Regions from separate parts of the Peribacillus asahii genome, predicted to be linked through region 3. Evidence: riboswitches for the same ligand, from Rfam matches in the RefSeq annotation. Region 3 holds a riboswitch; each other region holds the start of a gene.

Region 1 (7,441 bases), 1.2 Mb from region 3:
TAGCGAGACGGCTGCTAGTCTTGTGGAGGAAAACTGGTTAAGTCTTCGAACATTACTACATCCACAGGAAGATTGAGGTGTCCGATGCGTCCAATTATATTAGGTATTTGTGCAGCATTCTTTTTTTCCGTAACGTTTATTTTAAATCGAGCAATGGAATTATCGGGGGGAAGTTGGATTTGGAGCGCTTCACTACGATACTTTTTCATGGTTCCCTTTTTATTAGCAATTGTCATCGCTAGAAAAAACATACGCCCCCTCTTTCAAAATATGAAAGAACATTGGGGGCAGTGGATTTTATGGTCCTCTATTGGGTTTGGGTTATTTTATGCACCGATTTGCTTTGCTGCAGCATTCGCACCAGGATGGCTAACTGCAAGCACATGGCAAATTACGATTATTTCTGGTTCCTTGCTCGCACCACTTTTCTTTTTAACAGTTACAACACCGAATGGTTCCAAAAAAGCAAGAGGAAAAATACCGGTTCGTGGATTATTGATGTCGCTTATTATTTTACTCGGTATTGCTCTCATGCAAATCGAACACGCTAGCTCTATTTCGTTAAAACACGTATTACTAGGAATTATCCCCATCATTATTGCCTCCTTTGCTTATCCGCTAGGAAATCGAAAAATGATGGATCTTTGTGTCGGACGTTTAGATGCCTATCAACGAGTATTAGGCATGACATTAGCAAGTCTGCCTTTTTGGTTTATCCTTTCTCTTTATGGCCTGTTTACAGTAGGTGTACCAAGTATTGAACAAACGACTCAATCTTTGCTCGTTGCCATCTCTTCCGGCGTATTAGCGACCGTACTATTCTTTCAAGCGACTGATTTAGTCAGGGGGAATATGCAAAAACTAGCTGCTGTTGAAGCGACTCAATCGCTTGAAGTTTTGTTCACAGTTGTTGGAGAAGTCCTATTGCTATCGACAGCCTTCCCTTCCCTTTTATCATGGACTGGTATGTTCATCATTGTTATGGGCATGATTCTCCATAGCTATGTATCACATTATAAAACAACGAAACTTACAAACAATCAATTCGCGAAATCATAAGGCAAATCGATGAAATGCTCTATAGATTAAAGCAGAAAGGGGCACCCATTTTTGGGGTGCCCCTCTTCTATTAAGCTTGTTGTTCACCATAAGAAAAATTAGGTATATAGCTTTTATTGTTTAATGGTAAATAACTTTAGCGCTTTAATTCGTTTCACAGCTTCTTGAAGTCTTTCTTCAGAAGTAAGTAACCCAACTCTGACATAGCCTTCACCAAATTGACCAAAGCCATTTCCTGGTGCAACGGCAACGTGAGCTTCATTTAATAAATAATCTGCAAAGCTCTCCGAAGTGAACCCTTCTGGAACTTTAAGCCAAGCAAAAAACGAAGCTTTCGGTGCCGTTACGTTCCAACCGATTGAACGTAGCCCATCGATAAACACACGACGGCGCCCTTCATATGTTGCCACCAATTCACGGACGCAATCTTGTGACTCAAGTAATGCTGTTGCAGCCGCTTCTTGAACAGCAGGGAATAAACTTACATATAGATGATCTTGAAGCAGTTCCAGTGCTTGAATCACACTTTTATTCCCAACAGCAAAACCTACTCGCCAGCCTGCCATATTATATGTTTTAGACAGAGTATATACTTCAATCCCAATATCTTTTGCCCCTTCTGTTTGTAAAAAACTGCGCGGCTTTTCTCCATCGAAACCAATCGCTCCATAAGCAAAATCGTGCACAACACACATCGAATGTTCTTTCGCAATTGCAACCGTCTGCTCAAAAAATTCAGCCGTAGCACTTGCACCTGTTGGATTATTCGGATAATTAAGGAACATCATTTTCGCTTGTTGAACAATTTCACGGTCTAAGCTTGCGTAATCAGGTAAAAAGTAATTTTCTTCAAGCAGTGGCATAAATGCTGTTTTTACTTTCGCTAATGCAACACCTGATAAATAGTCTGGATAGCCTGGGTCTGGAACGAGTACCGTGTCACCTGGGTTTAATAAGCATTGTGGAAGCTCTACTAACCCTGCTTTTCCGCCGAACAAAATCGCAACTTCTGTATTAGGGTCTAACACTACTCCATGCTCTCTTTCATAATAAGCACAAGCCGCTTCCTTCAAATATTGATGACCGCGAAACGGAGAATATTTATGATTCAACGGTTTCTCTGCAGCTATTTGTAAACTTTTCACTATATGTTCTGGCGTTGGCTGATCTGGATTGCCCTGTCCTAAATTAATGACATCATGTCCCTGAGCTTGAATGCTATTAACTTTTGCAACAAGCGAGGCAAAAAATTGTTTCGGTAATGTTTTTAATAATTCGGATTGTTCAAATTGAAACATTCGTGCACCTTCTCTGAAATTTCTTGAAATTATAATCAAAAATGATATATGTTTATGATAATGTTGTAAAGAACTTTTTCAAACTGTGGAGGTATAAATTATGAACTGGAACATTGCCTGTATTCAAATGGATATTGCTTTTGGAAAACCGGAAACAAACTATACAGCAGCAGAACAACTCATTGAGCAGGCTGTTCAATCGAAGCCGGATGTCCTCATTTTACCAGAGCTATGGACTACCGGGTATGATTTAACACGCTTAGAAGAAATCGCCGACGTGGAAGCAAAAGAAACGATTTCATTTTTACAAAAAATCGCCAAGAAATATCACGTACATCTCGTTGGAGGATCCATCGCAAAAAAAACAAACGACGGCATTTATAACACAATGCTTATGATTAATAATAAAGGAGAATTCGTCAAAGATTACGATAAACTTCACTTATTTCAATTGATGGATGAACATCATTTCCTGCAACCTGGTGAAAGGGATGGTTTATTTACATTTGATGACAAACTATGTGCGAGCTTCATTTGCTACGATATCCGCTTCCCTGAATGGCTTCGTGCACATACTACAAAAGGAGCAGAAGTATTGTTTGTGTCAGCAGAATGGCCGAAACCTCGATTAGATCACTGGCGCGCGCTGTTAATTAGCCGTGCAATTGAAAATCAAGCGTATGTTGTAGCCGTTAATCGAACAGGTTCAGATCCGAATAACATATTTGCCGGACATTCATTAATCATTGATCCATGGGGTGAGATTATTAATGAAGCAGGTGAAGGGGTCGAAATCTTAACAGGAACTATTGATTTTACTAAAGTACGCGAAGTGCGTAATAAAATTCCTGTGTTTGCCGACCGACGTCCGGAATTTTATTAATTTTTTATATTGACAATGTTTTAAGAATATTGTTATTATTTTTCCAAGCTAACTATAATTTATTAAAAATGAAAAATATACGTTCTCTTATCAAGAGCAGGCTGAGGGATATGGCCCTATGACGCCCAGCAACCGACCGCAATATGTGGAGAAATAATCCGCAAGGCACGGTGCTAATTCCATCAGAAAGAATTCTTTCTGAAAGATAAGAGGTTTGAATCATCATTTCAAAGCCTCTTTCTTAAATCGAAAGAGGCTTTTTTACTTGCCTAAACGATAATCTGGAGGGATTATATTGACACAAACACAAGGCTCGTTCGAATTATTAACGAATGAAACAGCGATTGCACTCATACAAAAGCTAGAATTATTAGATAAGGACGCGACATTAACTTGCCACAAAATTGGAGCTGGCACGTTCAATTATGTTTTTCATGTCGCAGATAACGCAACTAATAAAGGGGTTATTATTAAACAAGCCGTTCCCTATGCAAAAGTGCTAGGTGAAAGCTGGCCGCTTACATTAAAACGAGCAGCTATTGAAGCAGATGCCTTACTTACATTCGGAAGCTATTGCCGCGAATATGTCCCAAAAGTGTATTATGCAGATAAACAGCTTGCCATTACGGTCATGGAAGACTTATCACATGTAAAGATTGCTCGCACTGGCCTTATTGAAGGCAAAAGCTATCCTCTTATTTCACAACATATTGGCGAATATGCAGCCAAAACTTTATTTTACACATCCGACTATTACTTAGAATCAACGACAAAAAAAGAAATCGCACGTGCCTTCACGAATCTAGAACTGTGTAAAATTATAGAAAGTTCCATCTTTACCGGCCCATTCTTTGAGCATACACCAACCAACTATGAAGTGGAATTATCCGAGATTGTAGAAACGTTATGGAACGACCATGAATTAAAACTAGAAGTGGCAAAATTGAAAAAAATATTTATAAGTGAACAAGAAGCTCTAGTGCATGGCGATTTACATACAGGACACATTTTGGCAAGCGAAAGCGAAACAAAAGTCATCGCCCCTGAATTTGCCTTCTATGGTCCAATCGGCTTTGATACAGGACAATTTATTTCTAATCTCCTTTTCCAAGCTGTTACACGTGAAGAAGCGGATCAAGAGAGTATTCTTTCTCATATTCAGACATTTTGGTCAACTTTTACAGGCGTTTATTCAACATTATGGAGCAATGAAAGTCGTGATGAATTTAAAAACATTGATGGCCTATTATCTTATGTTTTACAAAAAGCGAAAGCAGACAGCTTTGGGTTTGCTGGCTGGGAATTAATTAGAAGAGCAAGCGACCTTTCACCTGTAATTGATTTAGATGGAATTGCTAATACGGACCAACGAATTAACGTTAAAACAAACGCGCTTATCATTGGAACTCACTTAGTAAAAAATCGCAGCACACTGGATATTCCAACTGTTATTGAATTAGTAAAACAAGTAACTCGCTCTTCCTATTCAACTCTTTAAAAAAGATTGACTATGACCCAAACAACTTTGTCTTGCTTGGTGTAATGAAATGATTCCTATATTACCCTTTTAAATCAACAAGCATTACGAGAGGTATTAATCTTTATTCCATATAGGAAATAGAATGATTAGTCTGAACTATCGCTATAATATCCTCCGTTTTATGAAATCATGTAGTAAGAGACTGCTTAGGCAGCCTCTTTTATATAGATGATACGTTATCGCGAAAATATCGTAGTTATACACGTATCTCATGTAACAAGACTTACTCAAAAAACTCCTGTAAAGCCTGTTGATTTTTCTCAAAGTCTATAGATAAAACGGCACCAGCATGCGGATACATTTCGTTTGTATAGCTGTCATTAACAGGAATGCGCAACGTCTTAATCGAATCAACAGGATGAAACATCGCTTGGGAACTTAATACAAACATCGTTTTCATTCCAATATCTGTTTCTACATATGTCAGCGCTTCTTCAATCATCCCTGGTAAAGCAACAATTCCATCCACATTAGACAGCTGCTGAATTAACTGGTCTTTTAACTGCACCAACACTTCTTGCTGTCGTTCAACACGACCAAAATCACTTTCATTATCATGACGAAAACGAACATACTTTAAAATCTGCTCCCCATGCAACACATTTTCTCCACTGCTCGCTGCAATGCTCATATCTGAAATCATCTCTGGTTTAACATCTACGGTAAGCCCGTCTGGTGCAATTAAGTCCACTATATTAACAAATCCTTGAAAGTCAATGACTGCAACATGGTCTACGTTGATGTTAAAATTCTCTAAAATCGTTTTTTTCATTAACTCGCTTCCACCATAATAATAAGCCGCATTAATTTTATGATATCCTTTTTCATACCCTGGAATTTTCACATAACTATCTCTCATAATAGAAGCTAACTTAATCTGCCCTTGTTTTGGCTCATAACGGGCAAGCAAGACCGCATCTGCACGCGAATCCTCTTCTCCGCGAGAATCCACACCAATTAAAAGAAATGTTTTGGCCGTTTCTTTTTTCGAATCCATATGTTGGTTTCGTTCTGTATTAGGTATAGGTGAAGCCACACAACCAGCTAACATCGTAAAGAGTGCACAAATTAACAATACCTTTCTTTTCATTATCGTCACCTCGGCTTCAAAACTATCCATATTTTCCCCAAAAGCCCTCCTTCTAATACAGAAAAGCTTAGTAACTGATTTAGCGTTACTAAGCTTCCCCTTAACCTCACCTTAATAGCGAGATCCTCGCTAAGTGAAATTGCACTTTACTTTATTTTATTTCTTTTTCCAACTCTTTTATAGCCCGCTTCACTTGCGTGTCATTCTTCAAAATTTTGTCGCGTAGTTCTTGCATTAATGTAACCGTCGTCTTATCTTCCATGATACCTGTTACTTTCAACTTATGATCCTGCTGGAATTTTTCTACGGCTGCTTTTGTTTGTTCATCAAAGACCGTATCAACCGTTCCCGGATTATAACCAAGCTCTTTTAACATATCTTCAGCTGCTTTCACTTCTGCTGAAGCATCCGATACTTTTAAAGCCTCATCTGGTGAAATATAAGGAAGACTTGCATAATCGGGCAGCTTGACCTCAATATCTGGCTTAATCCCCTTCTTATGAATCCAATTTCCTTCCGGTGTTAACCATTTATAAGAAGTGAATTTGAAATTCGAGCCATCTTTGAAATCTTGAGCATTTTGTACAGTTCCTTTACCAAATGACTTCACGCCAATTAATGGAATGTTCGCTGATTCACTCACCGCTGCGGCTACGATTTCAGAGGCACTCGCACTTCCATCATCAATTAACACAACGACTGGTAATGTGAACTCACCATCGTTTTCCGATTTATGAATCTCTTTATTTCCATTACGATCTTCGATTTGCAGCACAATTTCGCCCTTTGGCACAAAGATGCTGGCCATTTTTATAGCCTCTGGTAAAAGTCCACCAGGATTACCGCGTAAATCTAAAATTAAACCCTTCATATCTTTCTTGCTCATTTCATCAAGAGCCGTATTTAATTCATCAACTGTATGCTCTGAAAAGCTTGTCACAGCAATTTTCGCAATCCCATCGTCGAGCATTTCTGAATAGACGGTTTCAACTGGAATTGTATCTCGGACGATTGTAATCGATACGGGCTTCGCTTCTCCCTCTCGAGAAATCGTCAGCTCAACTTTTGTCCCTTTTTCCCCTCTAATCTTCAGAACCGCTTCAGTAGAACTTAAGCCTTCTATGCTTTTACCATCCACGCTCATAATGATATCGTTCGGCTTCACACCTGCTTTTTCAGCTGGTGATCCTTTAATAGGTGACACAACCATAATTTTTCCATCTTGTTCTTGGATTTCAGCACCAATTCCTTCAAAGGAAGAAGAAATACTTTCATTGAAGCTTTTTGCTTCCTCTTGGTCCATATAAGTAGAATATGGATCTTCCAGTCCTTCAAGCATACCTGCAATCGCACCATTTACGAGTTTTTCATCATCAACTTCCTGATAATATTCCTTTTTAATCGTATCATACGTCGAATACAATTTTTCAAATTGAGGATATTGGCTCGGAGCGATAGATTGCACTTTTTTATCCCCAAATGTGAGAGCAACCGTTGTAATACCTGCCGTTAAGAAGATTAACAAAAACCCCCCCATAATCAAGGGAAACTTTTTAATTTTGAAATATCTT
Region 2 (7,441 bases), 1.2 Mb from region 3:
TTGTCATATCGATTGAATCACTAATGCCCCATGCATCCCTCATCACCTGATGCACTCTTTCAGCAAAGCCTTCTGCTGTTTCAAGAGCAAGTGCTTGAATCGCATGACTTTTTAAGAAATCGCCTTCTGCCTTCCATTTCTCCGCCCATTTTCTAATACCACGACCTGCTGTTGCGACAAAGAAACCAACATAATCCATTTCTCCTGAAGATACAGGCTTCAAAAAGTCAGCTAAACATAAATTAGGGCTGCTTGCTTGTCTTGGAAAGTCGAACTCTTCCAATACCTCTTCATGATTATCTGGATTATAAACTAATACTTTATCTCCATCACTTTGAGCAGGAAAGAATTGAAAAACACTATTTAATCCATAGTCTTCATCGTTTTTAATAAATCCAATTAACTCGTCAACTAAATCATTCAGCGCAATCGCCTTTTCATTTCCTTGTTTAATCATTTCGGCTACTTTACCTTTTAACCCGAGATGATGTCCAATTAACATTTGACGGTTAATATATGGTTGAACGACATCGTACGCATAATCTTTGAGAACATGTCGTTTAAGATCTTGCGGCACTTTAACCGGTGCAGCAGAAATCGCTGGAGCAACAGCTTTTTTCCGTTCCGGTTTTTCCATCGTCGCTACAATCGCTGCATTAGCAATCGCTTTATTTCGTCTCTCATTGTTTTCTTCTAAAAATACTTCTTTTTGCGCTGGGTCATGCAACACATTGGCAACAGCTAGTCCATCCATTGCATCTTTTGAATATAGAACTGGTCCATCATACTCTGGAGAGATTTTAAAATCAGTAAACTTACGTGATAAGGCTGCTCCACCTACTAAAATTGGTGTATCAATACCCGCTTGTTTTAAATCTTGCGCCGTTAATACCATTTGTTGGGCCGATTTTACTAACAAGCCCGATAAACCAATAATCGTTGGCTCATGCTTACGGACTTCTTCAATAATTTGCTGGGAGGTTACTTTAATTCCTAAATCGATCACTTCAAATCCGTTATTCGATAGGATAATGTCTACTAAGTTTTTCCCAATGTCATGTACGTCCCCTTTAACAGTGGCTATTAACATTTTCCCTTTTTTCGCGCTGTCTTCTGAATTCTCCATTAATGGCTCAAGATGAGAAACTGCTGCCTTCATCGCTTCAGCACTTTGAAGCACTTCAGCCACAATTAACTGATTATCGTTAAATAGACGACCTACCTCAGCCATTCCTTTCATTAGTTGACCATTAATAATATCCAATGGCGCATCGCCACGAGCAAGCGCCTTGTCTAAATCCTCAATTAGTCCTTCTTTTGTTCCTTCAATAATATAATTCGCCAAACGCTCATCTAATGGAAGCTTGGCCATATTGTCCTTTTTCACAACTTTTTTATCTCGATAAAACTCAGTAAAGGTCGCTAATGTTTCTTGCGAAGTCTCAAATAGAAGCGCTTCTGCTAACTTCACTTCCTCTTCTGGAATCAAAGCAAAACGCTCTAATTTTTCTGTATTGACAATCGCATAATCAAGACCTGCTTTTGTACAATGGTACATAAATACTGCATTTAAAATTTCACGGCCACGCGGTGGTAAACCAAACGAAACATTCGATACTCCTAAAATCGTTAAGCAATCTGGAAACGTTTCTTTAATCGCTTGAATACCTTTTACCGTTTCTAGCGCTGATCCAATATACTGTTCATCCCCTGTCCCAACTGGAAAAACAAGTGGATCAAAAATTAAATCACGTGGATTTAATCCATATTTATTCACGAGCAAATCTACAGACCGCTTAGCGATTTCCAGCTTACGTTCTGCATCAACAGCCATACCTTCTTCATCAATTGTTCCGACAACGACAGCCGCTCCATATTTATGAATAAGAGGAACAATTTTCTCAAATCGCTCTTCTCCATCTTCTAAGTTAATCGAATTGATAATGGCTTTACCTTGAGAGTGCTTTAACGCTTGCTCTAAAACAAGTTCATCTGTTGTATCAATTACGAGCGGTACTTTTACTTTTTTAACCACTTCTTCAACAAATGCTTTCATATTACCTAATTCATCATCATCCGGGTCTGCTAAACAAACATCAATAACGTGAGCTCCAGTTTTCACTTGAGCACGGGCGATTTCAGCCGCTTGTTCAAACTTCTTATCGCGTATTAATTCTTTAAATTTGCGTGAGCCAATGACATTCGTACGTTCTCCGACAAATAACGGACGCATTGAATCATCGTAAATCAACGGTTCAATCCCAGAAACAGCATGATTATGCGGCTGCTCTGGAAGTTGTCTCGGCTGAACTTCTTGAAGCACTTTCGATAACTCTTCGATATGCGCTGGTGTCGTCCCACAACAACCACCGATAATATTGACCCAGCCTTTTTCTGCGAATTGCTTCATTTTCTCAGCAAGAGAAGTTGGAGATTCATGATAATGTCCTTCTTCATCCGGAAGCCCTGCATTCGGATAACAGCTAACCGCACTATTTGATAAATCCGCTAATGTCCGAATATGATCGATCATAAATTCCGGACCTGTCGCACAATTTAAACCGACCGAAATTGGTTTCATATGCTCGCAAGAAAGATAGAACGCTTCAATGGATTGACCAGCTAATGTCGTTCCCATTGGCTCAATCGTTCCCGAAATCATAATCGGGAGTTCCTTACCACTCTTCTCAAAGGCTCCTTTAATGCCTAAAAAAGCAGCTTTTACATTTAGCATATCTTGACATGTTTCAACGAGAAGTAAATCGACGCCTCCATCAATTAATCCAAGGGCTTGCTCTTCATAACACTCTCTTAATGTATCAAAAGTCGTTCCACCTGTAACTGATAGTGTTTTCGTTGTTGGCCCCATTGAACCTGCCACATATCTTGGCCAAGCTTCTGTTGAATATACTTCACACGCTTTTACAGCGATTTCTGCTGATTCTTTATTTAACTGGTAAGCAAGTGTACCTAGATTGTATTCATCTAAAACAATACTCGTACCCCCGAATGTATTCGTTTCAACAATATCGGCACCTGCAGCAAAATACGCTTCATGGATTTTTTGAATCACATCAGGACGAGTCAGCGTTAAATATTCATTACAGCCTTCATATTGTTCTCCACCAAAATCTTCAGCTGTTAAATTTTCGGCTTGTAGCATCGTACCCATTGCGCCATCCAGTAATAGAATTTTTGATTGTAGTTGTTCGTTAATTGACTTTTTACTCATATGCTGCCACCTCAGATGTTTTTGTTTGATCAAGCGTTCTAATATAGCGCGTTAACTCCGCCGTCATTTCATAACGAAGGAATGGAGTAATTAAATAAATACCTTTAAATTTATCCATTGCCGCATCCACAAGTTCTCGTGCGATTGCCACACCTTCTTTTTGCGCCTGAATTGGGTCATTACCTGCTGCTGCCATTGCCCGGCGAACATGATCTGGCAACTTAATTCCTGGTACTTCATTATGAATAAATTCGGCATTACGGGTACTAGTTAACGGCATGATGCCGACAAAAATAGGTGTCTCTAAATGCTTCGTTGCTTCGTATACTTCTTCAATCTGTGAAGTGGAATAAATCGGCTGTGTTAAAAATGAATGAGCGCCGCATTCAATTTTCTTTTCCATTCGTTGAACCGCTCTATCTAAATATTTCACATTTGGATTAAAAGCCGCAGCAATTTTAAAATTCGTCTTTTGGCCAAGACTTTGTCCAGAATACGAAAGTCCTTCATTGAACTGCTTAACCAAACTAATTAAATCAAAAGAAGATAAATCATACACAGATGTTGCACCCGGGAAATCGCCAATTTTTGAAGGATCTCCTGTAATAACTAATACTTCATTTAATCCTAAGGTTTGTAGGCCCATTAAATGCGACTGTAATCCAATTAAGTTTCGATCACGACATGTAATATGCACAAGCGGATTTAAATCAAGCTGTGATTTAATTAACATACCCAACGCTGCATTAGAAATCCTAGGGGAAGCGAGCGAATTATCCGCTAACGTAATCGTATCAACTCCAGCTTCTTTCAAAGCTCTAGACCCTTTCATAAACTCTTCGATTCCCAGTTTCTTAGGTGGATCTAGCTCTACTAAAATCGTTCTTTCTGTTTTCGCTTTTTCATATAAAGCAGGGGTGCGATCTTGTTCCCGAACTTCAATTGTTTCCACTTTCGTTACTTGCATTTTTTTCTCAACGATTGGAGCTAAATCACAAACAGCTGCTTTCATTGCTGTAATATGCTGCGGTGTCGTACCGCAACATCCTCCAATAATGGATGCTCCTTGGTCACGTAATTGAAGCGCACTTGAGCCAAAGTATTCCGGCGCCGCATCATACACTAATCGGCCGTCCACATAATCTGGTAAACTTGCATTAGGATACGCTGCAAGCACAGCATTGCTTGGAAGTTGAACAGATTCTAAAGCGCGAATCATATGGTGCGGACCTAAGCGACAATTAAGCCCAACTACATCTGAACCTAATTGTTCTAAGCGCTTAAATGCTTCATTTAACTGAACACCGTTTTGTAAATTCCCAAGTTCATGCAACGTTACATTTGTAATAATCGGAATATTCGTTTCTTGTCTTGCAATTTGCAACACTGTTTCCAATTCTTCTAAATCATAATATGTTTCGAATAATAATCCATCAGGACTTTCAAGTAGTAAACTATATAGCTGTTCACGGAAACTACGTTTAATTTCTTCTAAACTTAAATCAGATTTTCTAATACTTCTAGAAGCACCAATCGTTCCAAACACAAACGCATTCCCTTGCGCAACCTTTTTAGCAATCGCAATTCCTTGACGATTGATTTGACTCACTTGATCTTCTAATCCATAGCGCTTTAATTTATGAAAATTCGCCCCATACGTATTCGATTGTAAAATATCAGCACCCGCATCCAAATAAGTACGATGAATCGCTTCAATTTGATCAGGCTCTGTACAGTTTAATTCTTCATAACAATGGTCGATGCCACGGGAATACAACAGTGTCCCCATTGCTCCTTCCCCAATTAAAATTCTTTGCTTTAGCTCTTTACGAAACTCCATATGTGCACCCTTTCCCAAAAACAATTCAGTTTCTGCTTTATTTCAATGGTGTAAGAAAAAGAAAAAACCTTCTATCTAATAAAAGAAGAAGGTTTTCATAAGAAACATTCTCCTCATCTATCAAGCGCCCGCTTGCTGGATTTAGCACCTTAGCTTACACAGCTGGTTGCTGAGGATTCATCGGGCCAGTCCCTCCACCTCTCTCGATAAGATTGATTTATATAAACTTTTCTAAACATTTCAAATTAAATTACAATATAATTATTCTTAATTTACATGAAACAATGATGAAATTCAATACCTTCTAGTTAATTTTTGAATTTTTCAAACAAAATAACTAAGAATTAGAGACAAATCACGAACAATATTCGTCTTTTACCTTTTTTTGTATTTTTTTTAATTATTTATTTAATCTAGGAATTGTGTATGAAATAGCGAGGCAGCCTAGACAAAATATCTAGCGAAAAACATTGCGTTTTAATAGGCTTCTTTAGCTTGTCTACTTTTTTAGCACTCGCTAGTTTTGAAAAAAGATCATTTCGTATCTAGTCATTTACATTGTTAGCTTGAGGGGGACACGCTGGGGGCCAAATAGAAAATGATAAAGTTCAACTCAATCAGCTTCATTTACAATATCAAGCAACACCGTATTGCTGTCTGTTTGGACTTTGCCTTTATTCTTAAAGTTCACAAAATGAAACGGCATATAAAACATATCTGTTAGCCGTTCAAGTGACAGGTACTGTGTTGGAACTAACATACGTAAATCATTTGCTTTAACAGGGGACGTTGTAGCCAGACAAAACGCCCAATCCTCTCCGTCTCTCGCGACGAAATTGTGATATGGCAGTACATAGAAACCAGCTTTTTTGAGGGTTTTCTGTATACTCCAAAAGTACTCAGGCATCCAGGGAAAAGCGGAACAAGCCACAGAGATTGCACCCCCTGGTTCTAAACGGTCTTTCAAGAAGCTGTAAAACTCCCTGCTGAAGAGACGGGAAAGCTCAGGACATTTGTCAGTTGGCTCAGGAAGGTCGATAATAATAACATCCCACTTTTCCCCGGCTTTCTCGACAAACTTTCTGCCATCTTCAATTACGACCTGAACTTTAGGATGATTCAATGAACCTTGATTAAATTGTACCAAAGCCTCCAAATTTTTACCGAAATCTATCATCACTTCGTCGATGTCGAGGGTAGTAATTTTCTCCACTTCAGAATAACGAAGGGCCTCGCGGGTCGTTACTCCACCACCCCCACCGATGATTAGAACATTCTTCCGCTTGCGTGCAGCAGCCATTGGAATGTGTACCATCACTTCTGCATAAATACTCTCACCATCTGTTGTGCCAAACATGACGTCACCATTGCTATAAATCAACATTTCACCAATATAATCGACGAGGGCAATCCGCTGGGTGGGGGTTTTAAATGTTCGTAAAATTCGATAGTCACCTTCAGGTTCTTCATCCTTGCAGATATAATCCCTAATAGAATCGCCATGCAATTCAAACGGTTGATCCATACACATCACTCCTTGTCTTTATTATAAATATTATTCTGTGAATAAGATAGAAGTTCCTAAAACCCTCAACTGCCTTATCCTTTAGAGAAAATAAGGCTACTTAAACAAAGCAAAATTAATGAGATTCTTATAAATAAATTTCAATTATATTATGTGACTTTATCTAGCAACTGTATTGTTCTTGATATTAAAGTCAAAAAGCGCTTTACCCACTATCTATCCACAAAAAAAGGGCGTTCCGATGTTATTCGGAAACGCCCTTTCTTATTTATAACACTTCTTTTAAATAGCTTTGTACGTCTGCTTTAAGCTTCGCATATAGCGTAATTTCTTGATCAAAACTTTCTTTTGTCAGCACATTAAATTGCTCTGGACAATTTAAATCCACTTCAATTGTTGCTTTGTATTCATTTGTAGCATTCCCAATCAAGTCAATGGAATATTGATTATCACGTTTATGAACAACACATTTCACTTTACCACCATTATTGAATACGGAAATATCACTTTCAAGCTGATTTAAACCATTTAAGCATGTTACTAAGCTTGAAGCTGACATCGCTGTTCCACATGCGTTTGTAAAGCCAACACCGCGTTCGAATGTACGGACATAAATATGTCCCTCTTCTAACTGTTTTACGAAGCTTACATTTACTCCATCTGGGAAAAGCTCATTCGGTCCATTTACTTTTGTTGCTAATACTTCCTGAACATCAGAATGAATCATTTCGCTATCTACAATCGTAACTAAATGTGGATTTGGTACAGCTAACGCCGAAAAAAGAAGCGTATCATGTAATTCTGGCAATCGTTCGTTTTGTAATTCGCTTTGTTCAATCACAAG
Region 3 (7,441 bases):
AAGGAATGATATTACTATGGTGCTCCATATACGAGATGACGATTTCATCCCCTTCTTGTACATTAGCCAGACCATAGCTTCTTGCTACCGTATTTAAAGAAGTGGTTGTTCCTCTAGTGAAGATAATCTCTTCAATAGAGGAAGCATTAATGAATTTACGTACTTTTTCACGAGCACCTTCATACGCATCCGTAGCTTTTGTTCCAAGTGTATGCACTCCGCGATGTACATTCGAATTGTACCCGCGATAATATTGTTCAATCGCTTCGATAACTACAGCCGGTTTTTGCGATGTCGCAGCACTATCTAAATATACTAATGGCTGACCGTTCACTTCTTGATTTAATATAGGGAAAAGCTTACGAATTTCGTATGGGTTCATTACTTAACTTTCCTTTCAATGACCTCAACAAGTTGCTTTTTCACACCTTCGATTGGAAGTTCATTAACAACAGGGGCCAAGAATCCGTGAATAACTAAACGTTCTGCTTCTTGTTTGGAAATACCACGACTCATTAAATAATAAAGTTGCAATGGATCTACGCGACCTACAGATGCTGCGTGTCCTGCTGTAACATCGTCTTCATCAATAAGAAGAATTGGATTCGCGTCTCCACGAGCTTTTTCACTTAACATAAGCACGCGTGATTCTTGTTCAGCATTTGCTTTTGTTGCACCATGCTCAATTTTTCCGATTCCGTTGAAAATACTAGAAGCACTATCTTTCATAACCCCGTGCTTTAGAATTTGTCCATCGGAACGTAAACCGTAATGAATCACTTGCGTAGTGAAGTTTTGTTTTTGTTCTCCACGACCAACAACAACCGTTTTCGTATCACCTGAAGAGCCATCGCCCATTAGATACGTTGTATTATCTGAAATTGTATCTCCATCATTCATTAAGCCAAGTGCCCACTCGATACGTGCATCTCGCCCAGCTACACCACGACGGTTTACATATGTTGTATACCCTTTATTTAACGTATCCACTGCACCATATGTTACTTTCGCATTTGCATTGGCAATGACTTCTGTTACGATGTTTGCGATACCATTTGTCGTTTCTACAGTTGAGAAATAGTTTTCTACATACGTTACAGAGCTGTTATCTTCTGCCACGATTAATACATGGTTGAAAAGCGTTGCATCCGCATCATCGACTAAGAAAATCGATTGAATTGGTTCTTTCACTTCTACGTTTTTTGGAACGTATACGAAAGCTCCTCCGTTTAACAATGCTGCGTGAAGAGCTGTTAAGCGATGCTCATTCACTTTCACGCCATCTTTCATAAAATATTTCTGCACAAGCTCTGCATGATCGCGAGCCGCTGTTAGAATATCTGTAAAAATAACACCTTGTTCTTTCAACTCAGCTGAAAGACTTGTATAAGCCGGCGTATTATTACGTTGAATATATAAGTTACGCTTTTCTTCAATAGCCACAATCGATTTCACTTGTTCTGGAAGCTCATCTACTGATGTAAAAACTTCACTCTCGATTGAATGTTTACGGAAAGCGGTAAAGTTCCACTTATCAATCTTTGTTTTGTCTGGCTTTGGCATCGGTAGGTTTTCTAAGTCAGAAAACGCTTGAACACGAAGCTCAGTTAGCCAAGCTGGTTCATTATTTTGAGTTGAAAGAGAGTTAATATCCTCTTTTTCAAACGGTAATTTCGTTTCTGTAGTCATGACAAATCCTCCTACTTATGCTTCTTCGCCGACAGTTTCGTCTTCAATACCTAATTCTTGTTTAATCCAGTCATATCCTTCTGCTTCTAAACGTGCAGCTAATTCTGGACCGCCAGATTTCACAACTCGACCTTGCATCATTACGTGAACGTAATCAGGAGTAATGTAGTTTAATAAACGTTGATAGTGCGTAATCATAAGGCAACCGAAATCTTCGCCGCGCATTTCATTAATTCCTTTTGATACAACTTTAAGGGCGTCAATATCAAGACCAGAGTCGATTTCATCCAAGATTGCAATTTTTGGTTCAATCATCATCAATTGAAGAATTTCATTACGTTTCTTTTCTCCACCTGAGAATCCTTCGTTTAAATAACGTTGTGCCATATCTTCATTCATTTCTAAAAATTCCATTTTTTCATCCATTTTACGAATGAACTTCATTAAAGAAATTTCATCGCCTTCTTCACGACGTGCATTAATAGCTGAACGTAAGAAATCAGCATTTGTCACTCCGCTAATTTCACTTGGATATTGCATAGCAAGGAAAAGACCAGCTTTAGCACGCTCATCTACTTCCATTTCTAATACGTCTTCACCATCAAGAGTAATGCTTCCACTTGTTACTTCATATTTAGGGTGACCCATAATCGCTGAAGAAAGCGTAGATTTACCTGTACCATTCGGTCCCATGATTGCATGGATTTCTCCGCCTTTTACTTCAAGGTTAACCCCTTTTAAAATTTCTTTACCTTCAATTGATACATGAAGATCTTTAATCGTTAAAGTAGAACCTGACATAATTATACCTCCGTGAACTAATTCCTATTTTATTTAGAAAATAATGTGTTTTATTTTCTTAACATGTATTCTCATTTTATTCTCATTACAATTTTATAACAAATTTAATTAAGAAGCAACCATTATACGTGATTTATGTCACACCTTACTTTATTACTTATTCCATTATTCCATCAACAAATATGTAAACATAAAATCAAACATCGACCTCTACTATCTTTTGTTTACGACATATTATTATACGAGAAAACATCCGTTATCACATTACACATTAATAGTTAACATTGAAGTCTCCGTGTAACACGCTGTTGATTGTTGGATGACTTCATTTGAAATCACACGTTGAGCAAAAACAAAGCCTGTTAAATAGTATTCCCATATGTATGTAAACCCAACACTTATCATTTTACCCTTCAAGACTTATCGTTGAAAGACCTTTTTCATTTAATCAGAGTAAAATAGTACTTTTTGACTTTTATCCACCCTAGAAACACTTGAAAAAGACGACTTGCCTAATTAACAAGTCGCCTTCCTTCATCACTTATTCACTTACAGGTACAACCGCACCCTTAAATTCTTTCGTGATGAAATCTTGAATTTCTTTTGAGCGTAACACTTCTACTAATGTTTTAATCGCTTCGTTGTTTTCATCTTTCTTATTTACTGCAATAACGTTTACATACGGTGATTTTGAACCTTCAATAGCAATTGAATCCTCAACAGGATTTAAACCAGCATCAATAGCGTAGTTAGAATTGATTAATACAGCGTCGCCTTCTCCATTTGCATAAATTTCCGGAAGAAGAGCAGCTTCGTATTTCGCTTCAAATTTAATATCACGTTTGTTCTCTACAATATCTTCAACTGTTGCTTTTGTTTTATCAATACCTTCCTTTAAAGTGATTAAACCGTTTTCTTCAAGTAAAGAAAGCGCACGACCATGGTCAGCTACTGAGCTGCTCATAATAAGTGTTGCACCTTTTGGAAGTTCAGATAAGCTTTTGTATTTTTTAGAATAAATCGCGATTGGTTCAATATGAATACCGCCCGCATTCACAAAATCATAACCATTCTTAGCAATTTGTGATTCTAAGTAAGGAATGTGTTGGAAATAGTTAGCATCCAATTCTCCCTCTGCTAATGTTTTGTTCGGCAATACATAATCTTGGAATGGAACGATTTCTAAATCAATACCTTTTTCTTTAAGAAGCGGCTTTGCTTCTTCAAGAATAACAGCATGCGGCGTATTAGATGCGCCAACTTTTAGCGTTGTGTTTCCTTCTGCATTATCTGCGGCTTTTTCGTCTTGATTATCTTTGTTGTCATTGCCGCAAGCAGCTAGGGCGATTGATAAAACTAAAATTAGAGCAAACCCTAAAAACTTTTTCATTCTTTTCATCCCCTCTTATCTTTTATCTAATTTTGATGTAATAAAGTCTCCAATCATTTGAATAATGAAGACAATTATTAAAATAATGATTGTTGCTACTAGTGTTACGTCATTTTGACTACGTTGGAACCCTTCTAAATAAGCTAAATTTCCAAGTCCTCCAGCCCCAATTACTCCAGCCATTGCCGTATAACCGACTAAAGCAATTGATGTAACAGTAATTCCGGAAATAAGGGCTGGCATAGATTCTGGAAGTAATACTTTCCATATAATTGTACTCGTTTTGGCTCCCATCGATCTTGCCGCTTCAATAACCCCTTTATCAATTTCACGAAGACCAATTTCAACCATTCGTGCATAAAACGGTGCAGCACCAATGATAAGTGCAGGTAATGCTGCATTTTCTCCAATCATCGTTCCGACAATCGCTTTCGTAAATGGAATCAATAACACAATTAAAATTAAGAACGGGATAGACCGAAAAATATTAACAAAAGCACTGATGATCCAATTGATGAATCGGTTTTCCCATAAATTATCCTTCCCTGTTAGGAACAAAACTAGTCCAAGTATAATCCCTAAAAAGAAAGTGGCTGCAACAGAAATCGCCGTCATATATAACGTTTCATTTGTTGCTTCAATCATCGTTTCCCAATTTATATTCGGCAATAATTCTTCAAGCATGCGTCATCACCTCCACGCCTACTTGCTGCTCTTCTATAAATTGAATAGCGCGAAGAATTTCTTCATGACTTCCATCAATATGAATAAATAGTGTTCCATAAGAGCCATTTCGTGTTTGTGAAATTTTCCCTTGGACAATATTAATATCTAATTCAAAATTACGAACTAACTTTGTAATAAGCGGACTTTCTACATCTTCCCCAACGAAAGTAAGTTGAATGACTTTTCCTTTTGGGAAACGTTCTAGCAAATTCTCGATAGTTTCTTTTGTTTCCTCTGGCTCTGTTACTTGCTGAACAAAACGCTTTGTAATCGGAGCCGTTGGGTTTTTAAATACTTCAAGGACTGGGCCTTGCTCAACAACTTGTCCACTTTCCATTACAGCGACACGATGGCAAATTTTACGAATGACGTGCATTTCATGTGTAATCAGTACAATCGTTAACCCTAAACGCTGATTAATATCGACAAGTAAATCTAAAATGGAGTCCGTCGTCTGAGGATCTAAAGCTGAAGTCGCCTCATCACATAACAACACTTTCGGATTATTTGCAAGCGCTCGCGCAATGCCGACTCGTTGCTTTTGTCCACCGCTTAGTTGAGAAGGATAAGCTTTTTCACGACCCTCTAACCCAACAAGCTTAATCAGTTCATTTACACGTTCTGCTCGTTTTTTAGCTGGAACACCCGCAATTTCAAGCGGAAAGGCAATATTTTCTTGAACTGTTCTTGACCATAATAAATTAAAATGCTGGAAAATCATACTAATCTCTTGGCGTGCTTTGCGAAGCTCAGCACCTTTAATTTTAGAAATTTCCTTACCAGCTACAACAACCGAACCTTCTGTAGGAGTTTCTAGGCCATTTAACATTCGGATCAGGGTACTTTTCCCAGCCCCGCTATAGCCAATTATACCGAAAATTTCACTTTTGTTTATCGTTAAATTCACATTATTAACCGCTTTAATGGTCTCATTTTTCGCAGTCCCTGAGCGGAAATACTTGTTGACTTTTGACAAAGAAATCACTGCACTCACCTCTATATCCAATCAACGAACTATATCATTGAAGGTAGTTGCTTTAACGAGTTGTCACTCCCGACAATATAGAGACTGTTCATCCCGCTAAAATAGATAAAACCTATTAAGATAGTAAACTCTCCTATGTAGTGATTTATATACCCTTAATAGAAAAACCTCTCTACATGAGCAGAGAGGCAGGAAAAACTAATCCTTCCTCTCATCTTTCAAAGCGTAACACTTTGTGTGAATTGGCACCTTTTCAAAGCGAGTGCTTTGCCGGTTGCCGGGCTTCATCGGGCACAATCCCTCCACCGCTCTTGATAAGAGTAACATCCTATATAATTAAATCGTACATAGATTAAGTTCATATATAATTATGTTTGTGATTTTATCACAGATATATAGGGAGTGCAATTGTCTTAGAAAAGTCGATAATTTCCGACTATTCTGTTTTATTCAACTTCTTTCGCTGCCGCAGCTATCGCTTTTTCAATTGCTTGATTCAAATCATCAATTAAATCTTCTACATTTTCAATGCCGACAGATAAACGAACTAAGTCTGCGCTTACGCCTGCTTTCAGTAAGTCAGCATCACTCAATTGTTGATGTGTTGTACTAGCTGGATGGATAATTAAGCTCTTCGCATCTCCAACATTCGCAACATGTGACCATAGTTGAACGGAATTAATTAATGCCGCTCCAGCTTCTCGGCCACCTTTAATACCAAATGTAATAATCGAACCTGCCCCTTTAGGCAAATATTTATCAGCTAATGCTTTATCCGAATGGTCTTCCTTACCTGGATATGAAATCCACTCAACGGCCGGATGTTGTTCTAAATAGTCAATAATCACTTTTGTATTAGCAAGATGCTCTTTCATTCGTACATGTAATGTTTCAAGTCCTAATGTAAATTGAAAGGCACTTTGTGCACTTAACGTTGCACCAATATCACGAAGCAATTGAACACGAGCTTTCACAATAAATGCAGCCTGTCCAAGTGCCTCGGCAAATACTAAATGATCATAACTTGGATCTGGCTCCGTAAATCCAGGGAAGTTCGGTGAATTCCAATCAAACTTACCTCCATCTACAATAATTCCACCCATCGTTGTTCCATTTCCTAGTAACCATTTTGTTGCAGAATGCACAACAATATCTGCTCCAAATTCAATTGGTCGGCATAAGTACGGAGTCGCAAATGTATTATCAACAATTAGTGGAATCCCTGCTTCATGTGCAATGTCAGCAAGTGCTTCAATATCTAATACATTTAGGCTTGGATTTCCAATTGTTTCTCCATAAATCGCCTTTGTTCTAGGTGTAATCGATTCTTTAAATTTCTCTAAATCATTTGGCTCAACAAACTTCACTTTGATTCCGTATTTAGGAAGTGTATTAGCAAATAAATTGTATGTTCCGCCATAAATAGTGGAAGAAGAGATAATTTCATCGCCTGCACCAGCAATATTCAAAATCGCTAATGTAATAGCAGCCATTCCACTTGAGGTAGCCAAAGCACCTATTCCGCCTTCTAAAAGGGCCACTCGTTCTTCAAACACACTAACTGTTGGATTATGAAGTCTTGTATAAATATAGCCTGTTTCTTTTAATCCAAATAAATTAGCGGCATGCTCTGTATCTTTGAATAAGTAAGCATTGCTTTGATAAACTGGCAATGAACGTGCTCCTGTTTCATCAACTTGCAATCCCCCATGAATACTTAATGTTTCAAAACGATAATTTTTATCTGCCATTTTTTATTCTCCCCTTCTTCTTTTACTACGGCTCTTTATGTTTCTACGAAGGAGCTACCAAAAAACAAAAACCCCTTCCTAAGAAGAGGTTATATACTC
Region 4 (7,441 bases), 1.9 Mb from region 3:
TTTCTTCCATTAAGTCAGCGAGCTTGTACATTAAACGACTGCGCTCTGCTGCACTTAATCTTGACCATGGGCCTTCATCAAATGCTTTACGAGCTGCCTTGACGGCTAAATTGATATCCTCTTTATCACCTTCATATACTTCAACAAGTTTTTTACCTGTTGCTGGATTTGGAGTGGAAAATGTTTTCTTAGAGACACTTTCAACGAATTGTCCATTAATATACAGCTTTTTTGGTCCTTGTAAAAACTTTTGAAGCTTTTCACTAACTTGCAAAGTAAGATTTGACATAAATACCTCCTAAAATATACATAAAATGGTATTGTGCAAATCATGGTGAGGGATAAATAGGTGAGAGCATTTACGATACTCACTAATACATCTTAACAAATGTAATGATTATACTCAAATGTTAAATAGTGTTAATTTTAATATTTTTTTATAGGTGGAAATTTCTCTTTGAAAGGTGTGCCAAACTGCAGTTTGGCGCGAAAAAAGTCAAAAATCATCAGCATTCTAGGATAGATTTTAAAAAATGTCTATATTTTTGTCATGACAGTTGTATTTACTATAGTCGTGAACAAAAATAATAGATAAAATAGAAATGGGATAAAAATATATATAGTAGGAATTTTTTAAGTGTTACGGAAGTTCATCAGGAGGAATTATCATGGATAAAAAAACAAAACGGATAGCAGATCGCAAGCTGTTAGGGATTGCTGGGGCAGCCTGGATGTTTGATGCTCTCGATGTGGGGATGCTCTCCTTTATTATTGCGGCTTTGAAAATGGAAGAAGGATGGAACCTGACTGATGTGCAAGCTGGATGGATTGGAAGTACGCAATCGATTGGGATGGCTGTTGGGGCTTTACTGTTTGGAGCAATGGCGGATAAAGTAGGCCGTAAAAATATTTTAATTATTACGCTTTTACTTTTTTCTATCGGAAGCGGGTTATCAGCATTAGTAGGGACGATTAGTTTATTTTTAATTTTACGCTTTTTCATCGGCATGGGGCTGGGAGGAGAGCTTCCTGTCGCATCTACACTTGTAAGTGAAAGTGTAGCACCGAGCAAACGTGGACGAGTCGTTGTCTTATTAGAAAGTTTTTGGGCGTTAGGTTGGATTTTATCGGCTCTTATTTCTTATTTTATCATTCCGACATACGGCTGGAGAATTGCTTTAATCTTAAGTGCGTTACCAGCTTTTTATGCGGTATACCTACGTTTTAGTTTACCAGACTCACCGAAGTATGAAGAGTTGAAGCCGAAGGAAAAACAATCGATGCTTCAAAATATGAAAAAAGTGTGGGCGAAAGAGTATTCCAAACAAACTCTTATTTTATGGGTGCTTTGGTTCTGTGTTGTATTCTCTTACTACGGCATGTTTCTATGGTTACCAAGTGTGATGCTGATGAAAGGGTTCAGCTTAATTAAAAGCTTTGAATATGTGTTAATTATGACGCTTGCACAGCTTCCAGGTTATTTTACAGCTGCTTGGTTTATTGAAAAAATGGGTCGTAAATTTGTGTTAATTACTTATTTAATTGGTACAGCAGTGAGCGCTTATTTCTTTGGAACAGCTGAAGAGCTGCCGTTGTTAATTACATCAGGAATTCTTCTTTCTTTCTTTAACTTAGGTGCATGGGGGGCTTTATACGCTTATACTCCAGAGCAATACCCAACAGTGATTCGGGGAACAGGAGCAGGGATGGCAGCGGCTATTGGACGTATCGGAGGAATTTTAGGGCCGTTATTAGTCGGGTACTTAGTAGCTGCCAATACATCGATTAGCGCAATTTTTACGATTTTTACCGTTGCCATACTAATCGGTGCCATCGCGGTGGCTTTTGGTAAAGAAACAAAAAATACAGTATTAGAATAGAAATTTGAGAAAGGGGTGCACTTGCACTCTTTTTTCATTTAGGTTATGCTAGCATAGTTGAGCAAACGATTTCCTATGTTGATATTGACATTTATTTACTAATCATATAGTATTTATATACTTTCATATTACTTTTTAATTCTTATCCAGAGAGGTGGAGGGATTTGGCCCTTTGAAGCCTCGGCAACAGACCTGTTATAGGAACTGTGCCACATCCAACAAGCAGATGCTTGGAAGATAAGAAGAGTCGAATGAATACAGTAGCCTCTTCTTGGATAAGAAGAGGCTTTTTAAATATGCGCTGAATGTAGCTGGAATATGGAATGATATAAGAGGTTCAGGTATCACATAAACAGAATAGAAAGGGGTTATACATATGGAATTATTTAAAAAGATTGAAGAGAGAAAAGCGCTGTTAATTGATAAATTATTAGCAAAAGGTGTATACAAAACAAAAGACGAGCGGCATTTATATGATGTTCCATTAAAAGTATTAGAAGATGAATATAAGCTTGTTGTTAATAAACCCGATCAACACTCCTCTTCCTCATGGATGACATAGTGAAGATTGATTTGTTTACATAAACATGAAAATTGGAAGTTATGTTCGGATTGTCACAAAATATTCAAGAAATGTATTCATATTTGAGGATGTTTACAAATTTATCACAATTAGAAGGGATAAATTAGATTGATTTGGGACTAATTATCTATTATGATATTTTTGTAAATATATTGAAAAGTGGGAAATGGACGATGAAGAAACTATATGCTGAACTAATTAATGAAAAAATTGAGGAAAAAAGACAAGAAATGATTAGATTAGCTATAGATTTTGGTTTTACAAGTCAGCTGGCGGTTCAAGCAAGTCAAGAGCTCGATTCTCTTTTAAATGCGGCTGCAACTAGAGACAAATAGTTACACACTTCCTTTTCAAACAGATATTTGAAAAAATTCAAGAAAGCTATTGCTAAAAAATGAGCAATAGCTTTCTTTTATGTTGGCTATAATAAGCTTGTGAATCTAAAGCGATATTTAAGAAAGCCTTTAGGAGATGACTGCCGTTCATTCACAATTAGAATCCCTTAAGGGGGGGAGATTGAGTGATACTACAGGTCGACAAAAAGGGGTGTGTCATCATGGAAAAAACAAAAAAATGCCGGGACTCTCTAGTTGTTAAAACAAGTATCGTTCTTCCTCCAGACACGAATAATATTGGTACGATGTTTGGAGGGAAATTAATGGCGCAAATTGATGACATAGCAGCTATTTCAGCAATGCGCCATGCTCGGTCGCATGTTGTAACGGCTTCAACGGATTCGGTGGATTTTCTGCATCCAATTTCTGAAGGCAATGCGGTTTGTTTAGAAAGCTTTGTTACTTATACGGGCCGCACCTCCATGGAAGTGGTGGTAAAAGTAGTAGCTGAAGATTTGCAAAGCGGTGTTCAAAATTTATGCGCTCTTTCTTTTTTAACTTTTGTAGCGATTGATGAAAAGGGAAAACCTATTTCTGTTCCTCGTTTAATTTCAGAAACAGAAACGGAGAAAGCGCTATATGAATCAGCGAAAGAACGAGCACAAGCGAGAAAGAAGCGGAGAACAGATACACAATATATTGCCGATACTATTGGAAACGACCTTGTTTGGTCTTTATGAAAAATCGAGTAAATACTCGATTTTTTTGTTGTTCAAAAGGTATAAAAAAATAAAAATGATTAAAAATAACAGTAATTATTTGAGAAAATAACCAAAAAGTGTTAAAAGTTGAGTAATGTTATAAAAACGGTTAGGGGGATAGGCATGGAAAAGGAACTCCTGCGAGTAGAAAACCTAACAACCTCATTTTGTATTGATGATCAATATTATGCAGCTGTTGACGATTTATCTTTTACCGTTCATGAAAATGAAATTGTTGCCATTGTAGGAGAGTCCGGCTGCGGTAAGAGTGCACTTGCTTTGTCTATTATGCAATTGCACGATAAAAAGCGAACAAAATCAGAAGGTTCTATTATATATAAAGGGACAAACTTATTGAATGCAGCAGAATCGAAGTTAAATAAAGTTCGCGGTCGACATATTAGCATGATTTTTCAAGAGCCGTTAACGGCATTAAATCCCCTTATGACAGTTGGTAAACAAATAGAAGAAAGTCTTCATTATCATACAGATTTATCAAAGAAACAGCAAAAAGCTAAAACGTTTACTCTGCTTGAACAAGTCGGGATTCCGTATCCAAAACGCACCTATAAGCAATATCCTCATGAATTGTCAGGAGGAATGCGACAAAGAGTGATGATTGCAATTGCCGTAGCTTGTTCTCCTTCCCTTGTTATTGCCGATGAACCAACCACTGCACTAGATGTAACCATCCAAGCACAAATTCTAGATTTATTAAAAGACATTCAACAAAAAACAAAGATGGGTATTATTTTTATTACCCATGATTTAGGCGTTGTCGCAGAGATTGCCGATCAAGTGATTGTTATGTATGCGGGACAAATTGTTGAAAAAGGAAGTGTAAAAACAATATTGGAGAGGCCGCTTCATCCCTATACGAAGTCTTTGCTTTACTCTATCCCTACTGTGACGAAAGAAAAGAGTCGATTGCATGTCATTCAAGGGATGGTGCCGCCTATTGCGAAAATTAACAGAAGCGGCTGTCGGTTTAAAGAGAGGATTCCATGGATTTCTGTGCAATCGCATGCGCAATTTCCGAGGCTGCATGAAGTGGAACCAGGTCATTTTGTTCGCTGCACTTGTTATAAACAGTTTCACTTTCCGGAAGAAGGAGGTACAGCGATTCGATGACGTTGCTAAAAGTAGAAGATATCAAAGTTTATTTTCCAATTCGAGGCGGTTTATTTCATACAGTAGTAGACCATGTTCGGGCGGTGGATGGTGTTTCTTTTGAATTACAGCAAGGAGAAACGTACGGACTTGTTGGCGAGTCGGGAAGCGGCAAATCTACAACAGGAAAGGCTATTGTAAAGCTGCATCAGGTGACTGCTGGAACCATTACGTTTCAAGGCAAAGATCTTACGTATTTGAGCAGAGGAGAAATGAAGCCTTTTCGTAAAGATATTCAAATGATATTTCAAGATCCATATTCCTCTTTAAATCCGAAAAAGCGCGTGCTGGATATCATTGCGGAGCCGATTCGAAATTTTGAACGTGTATCGGCAACGGAAGAGAGAAAAATCGTGCAACAGTATTTAGAAAGAGTGGGGCTAAATCCAGATTCTATTTATAAATATCCACATGAATTTTCGGGTGGACAGCGTCAGCGGATTGGTATCGCTCGTTCTTTAACGTTGAAACCTAAATTGATTATTGCGGATGAACCTGTGTCAGCCTTGGATGTATCCGTCCAAGCACAAGTATTGAACTTTCTTCAAGATTTGCAAAAAGAATTTCAGTTAACTTATTTATTTGTAGGGCATGATCTTGGTGTCATTCGGCATATGTGTGACCGCATTGGTGTGATGTATCGCGGGCGGTTAGTGGAGGAAGGAACGAGTCAAGATATTTACAAAAATCCACAGCATATTTATACGAAACGGTTAATGGCCGCGATTCCCGATTTATCACCTGATGCTCGCGGGCAAAAAATAAGGCTTCGAAAACAGGTAGCTGAAGAATACAAGCAATTGTATTCTACCTTCTTCGATGAAAATGGACGAGCGTATGATTTAAAGCCGATTAGTGCCACACATAAAGTAGCATTGCCATAGGAGGTGAGAGGAAACCTATGTGGAAATTTATTGTACGCCGGTTATTGATGATGATTCCGCAGTTATTTATTTTAAGTGTTCTTGTATTTATGATGGCTAAAGCAATGCCGGGTGATGCTTTAGGAGGAAGAGAAATTGATCCGCGAGCTAATCCAGATGTGATTGAAGCACAGCGAGAAAAGATGGGATTAAATGATCCTTGGTATGAACAATATATTCGATGGGTGAGCAATGTTTCAAAGGGAGATTGGGGAGTATCGTACACACATAAAGTACAAGTAACGGATGTGATTGAAGACCGAATCTGGAATACAGTGAATTTGGCTCTCTTGACTTTAATTTTTACGTATTTAATCGCTATACCACTTGGGTTAATAAGTGGACGGTACAGCGATTCATGGATTGATAAAGTGATTACAGGTTATACGTATATAGGCTTTGCGACTCCTATGTTTATCTTTGCGATTATTATGCTCTTTGTATTCGGTTTTTCCCTTGATTTATTTCCGACGGGGGGAAGCGTTAATCCTACAGTGGAAGAAGGGACGTTTGCCTATGTACTAAGTAAAATTAATCATATGATTTTACCAGCGTTTAGTACGGCAATTGTTTCTACAACGGTTATCATTCAATATTTGAGGAATGAAGTCATTGATAATAAAATGAAGGATTTTGTTCGAACAGCAAAAGCGAAAGGCGTACCAGAAACAAATATTTATACTCATCATGTATTACGAAACTCTTTTTTACCGATTGCGGCTTTTTTAGGCTATGAAATTACGGGCTTAGTGGGTGGAGCGGTAATTATTGAGACGATTTTTAATTATCCAGGCATCGGTCAATTATTTCTGAGCTCTGTTCATGCCCGTGATTTTAGTGTTGTTACCGCAGTTGTCATGATGACTGGCTTTGCTACCCTATTGGGGACTCTTCTGTCCGATATTATTCTAAGTATAGTCGATCCGCGTATACGGATTGACTAAGGAGAGGTGAAGCGAGTAATGGAATTGAACGTAAATACAGAAAAACATGGACAATCTATACAAATAACTCCTTCTGGAAGACAGCTAATTTGGCAGCAAATGAAAAAAGACCGTCTAGCGATGGGTTCGTTCATTTTCTTAGTTTCCATCCTGCTCTTTGTGTACAGCGCAGCTTTTGTTATGGATGCAGAAGAAATTGCCCGAATTAACTTACGAGCTCTTCATCAACCTCCTTCTCTGGAGCATTGGTTAGGGACGGATTATGGAGGACGAGATGTATTTGGTCAATTAATTATTGGAACGCGTAATTCGTTTACGATTAGCTTTTGTATCACATTGTTAACCGCTTTGATTGGGTTAACAACGGGACTTGTGGCTGGTTATTTCGGCGGGGTGACTGACCATGTTGTCATGCGCATTATTGACTTTATCATCTCTTTACCGACGACGATGTTTATTATTGTGTTAGTGACGATTATTCCCGAATTTACAATATGGTCGTTTATTCTAGTGATGACTTTATTTTATTGGACAGGCAAGGCTCGATTGATTCGTTCCAAAGTGTTAGCGGAGCGAGAATTAGATTATGTTCAAGCTTCACAAACGTTAGGAACCCCGCATTGGAAGATTATGTTCTTTCAAATTTTTCCTAATGTAAGTTCGATTATCATCGTGAATTTTATTTTGAATTTAGCAGGGAATATTGGGCTTGAATCAGCTTTAACGTATTTAGGATTTGGGTTGCCAGAAAGTACACCGAGTCTTGGAACTCTCATTAGCTATGCAAGAAATCCGGATGTGTTAGAGCATAAATGGTGGGTATGGCTGCCAGCTTCCGTCATGAT

What was found. Region 3 has a riboswitch for S-adenosylmethionine ahead of BAOM_RS20950 (methionine ABC transporter ATP-binding protein). Riboswitches for the same ligand answer to the same signal wherever they lie in the genome.
Region 1: it holds a riboswitch for S-adenosylmethionine, as region 3 does, so the genes downstream of both, mtnK (S-methyl-5-thioribose kinase) here and BAOM_RS20950 (methionine ABC transporter ATP-binding protein) in region 3, are expected to answer to the same signal.
Region 2: it holds a riboswitch for S-adenosylmethionine, as region 3 does, so the genes downstream of both, BAOM_RS14665 (bifunctional homocysteine S-methyltransferase/methylenetetrahydrofolate reductase) here and BAOM_RS20950 (methionine ABC transporter ATP-binding protein) in region 3, are expected to answer to the same signal.
Region 4: it holds a riboswitch for S-adenosylmethionine, as region 3 does, so the genes downstream of both, BAOM_RS06585 (Fur-regulated basic protein FbpA) here and BAOM_RS20950 (methionine ABC transporter ATP-binding protein) in region 3, are expected to answer to the same signal.

What each region holds. Positions count from the first base shown of each region.
Region 1 covers NZ_CP026095.1:3,022,292-3,029,732, forward strand. Annotated here, with positions in the region: gene BAOM_RS14810 (GntR family transcriptional regulator) at 1-76, shown strand, start outside; gene BAOM_RS14815 (DMT family transporter) at 85-1,059, shown strand; gene BAOM_RS14820 (pyridoxal phosphate-dependent aminotransferase) at 1,173-2,357, opposite strand; gene BAOM_RS14825 (carbon-nitrogen family hydrolase) at 2,458-3,240, shown strand; SAM riboswitch class I at 3,325-3,452, shown strand; gene mtnK (S-methyl-5-thioribose kinase) at 3,536-4,738, shown strand; gene BAOM_RS14835 (LCP family protein) at 5,004-5,870, opposite strand; gene BAOM_RS14840 (lmo1851 family serine protease) at 6,022-7,441, opposite strand, start outside.
Region 2 covers NZ_CP026095.1:2,991,021-2,998,461, forward strand. Annotated here, with positions in the region: gene metH (methionine synthase) at 1-3,232, opposite strand, end outside; gene BAOM_RS14665 (bifunctional homocysteine S-methyltransferase/methylenetetrahydrofolate reductase) at 3,225-5,072, opposite strand; SAM riboswitch class I at 5,183-5,285, opposite strand; gene BAOM_RS14670 (spermidine synthase) at 5,686-6,597, opposite strand; gene dapF (diaminopimelate epimerase) at 6,866-7,441, opposite strand, start outside.
Region 3 covers NZ_CP026095.1:4,235,401-4,242,841, forward strand. Annotated here, with positions in the region: gene BAOM_RS20925 (cysteine desulfurase) at 1-382, opposite strand, end outside; gene sufD (Fe-S cluster assembly protein SufD) at 382-1,689, opposite strand; gene sufC (Fe-S cluster assembly ATPase SufC) at 1,705-2,490, opposite strand; gene BAOM_RS20940 (MetQ/NlpA family ABC transporter substrate-binding protein) at 3,032-3,880, opposite strand; gene BAOM_RS20945 (methionine ABC transporter permease) at 3,896-4,564, opposite strand; gene BAOM_RS20950 (methionine ABC transporter ATP-binding protein) at 4,557-5,591, opposite strand; SAM riboswitch class I at 5,800-5,912, opposite strand; gene BAOM_RS20955 (O-acetylhomoserine aminocarboxypropyltransferase/cysteine synthase family protein) at 6,038-7,342, opposite strand.
Region 4 covers NZ_CP026095.1:1,337,984-1,345,424, forward strand. Annotated here, with positions in the region: gene BAOM_RS06575 (aldehyde dehydrogenase family protein) at 1-289, opposite strand, end outside; gene BAOM_RS06580 (MFS transporter) at 669-1,880, shown strand; SAM riboswitch class I at 2,020-2,124, shown strand; gene BAOM_RS06585 (Fur-regulated basic protein FbpA) at 2,257-2,442, shown strand; gene BAOM_RS24885 (aspartyl-phosphate phosphatase Spo0E family protein) at 2,577-2,798, shown strand; gene BAOM_RS06595 (acyl-CoA thioesterase) at 3,020-3,538, shown strand; gene BAOM_RS06600 (ABC transporter ATP-binding protein) at 3,683-4,690, shown strand; gene BAOM_RS06605 (ABC transporter ATP-binding protein) at 4,687-5,613, shown strand; gene opp4B (oligopeptide ABC transporter permease) at 5,631-6,596, shown strand; gene BAOM_RS06615 (ABC transporter permease) at 6,621-7,441, shown strand, end outside.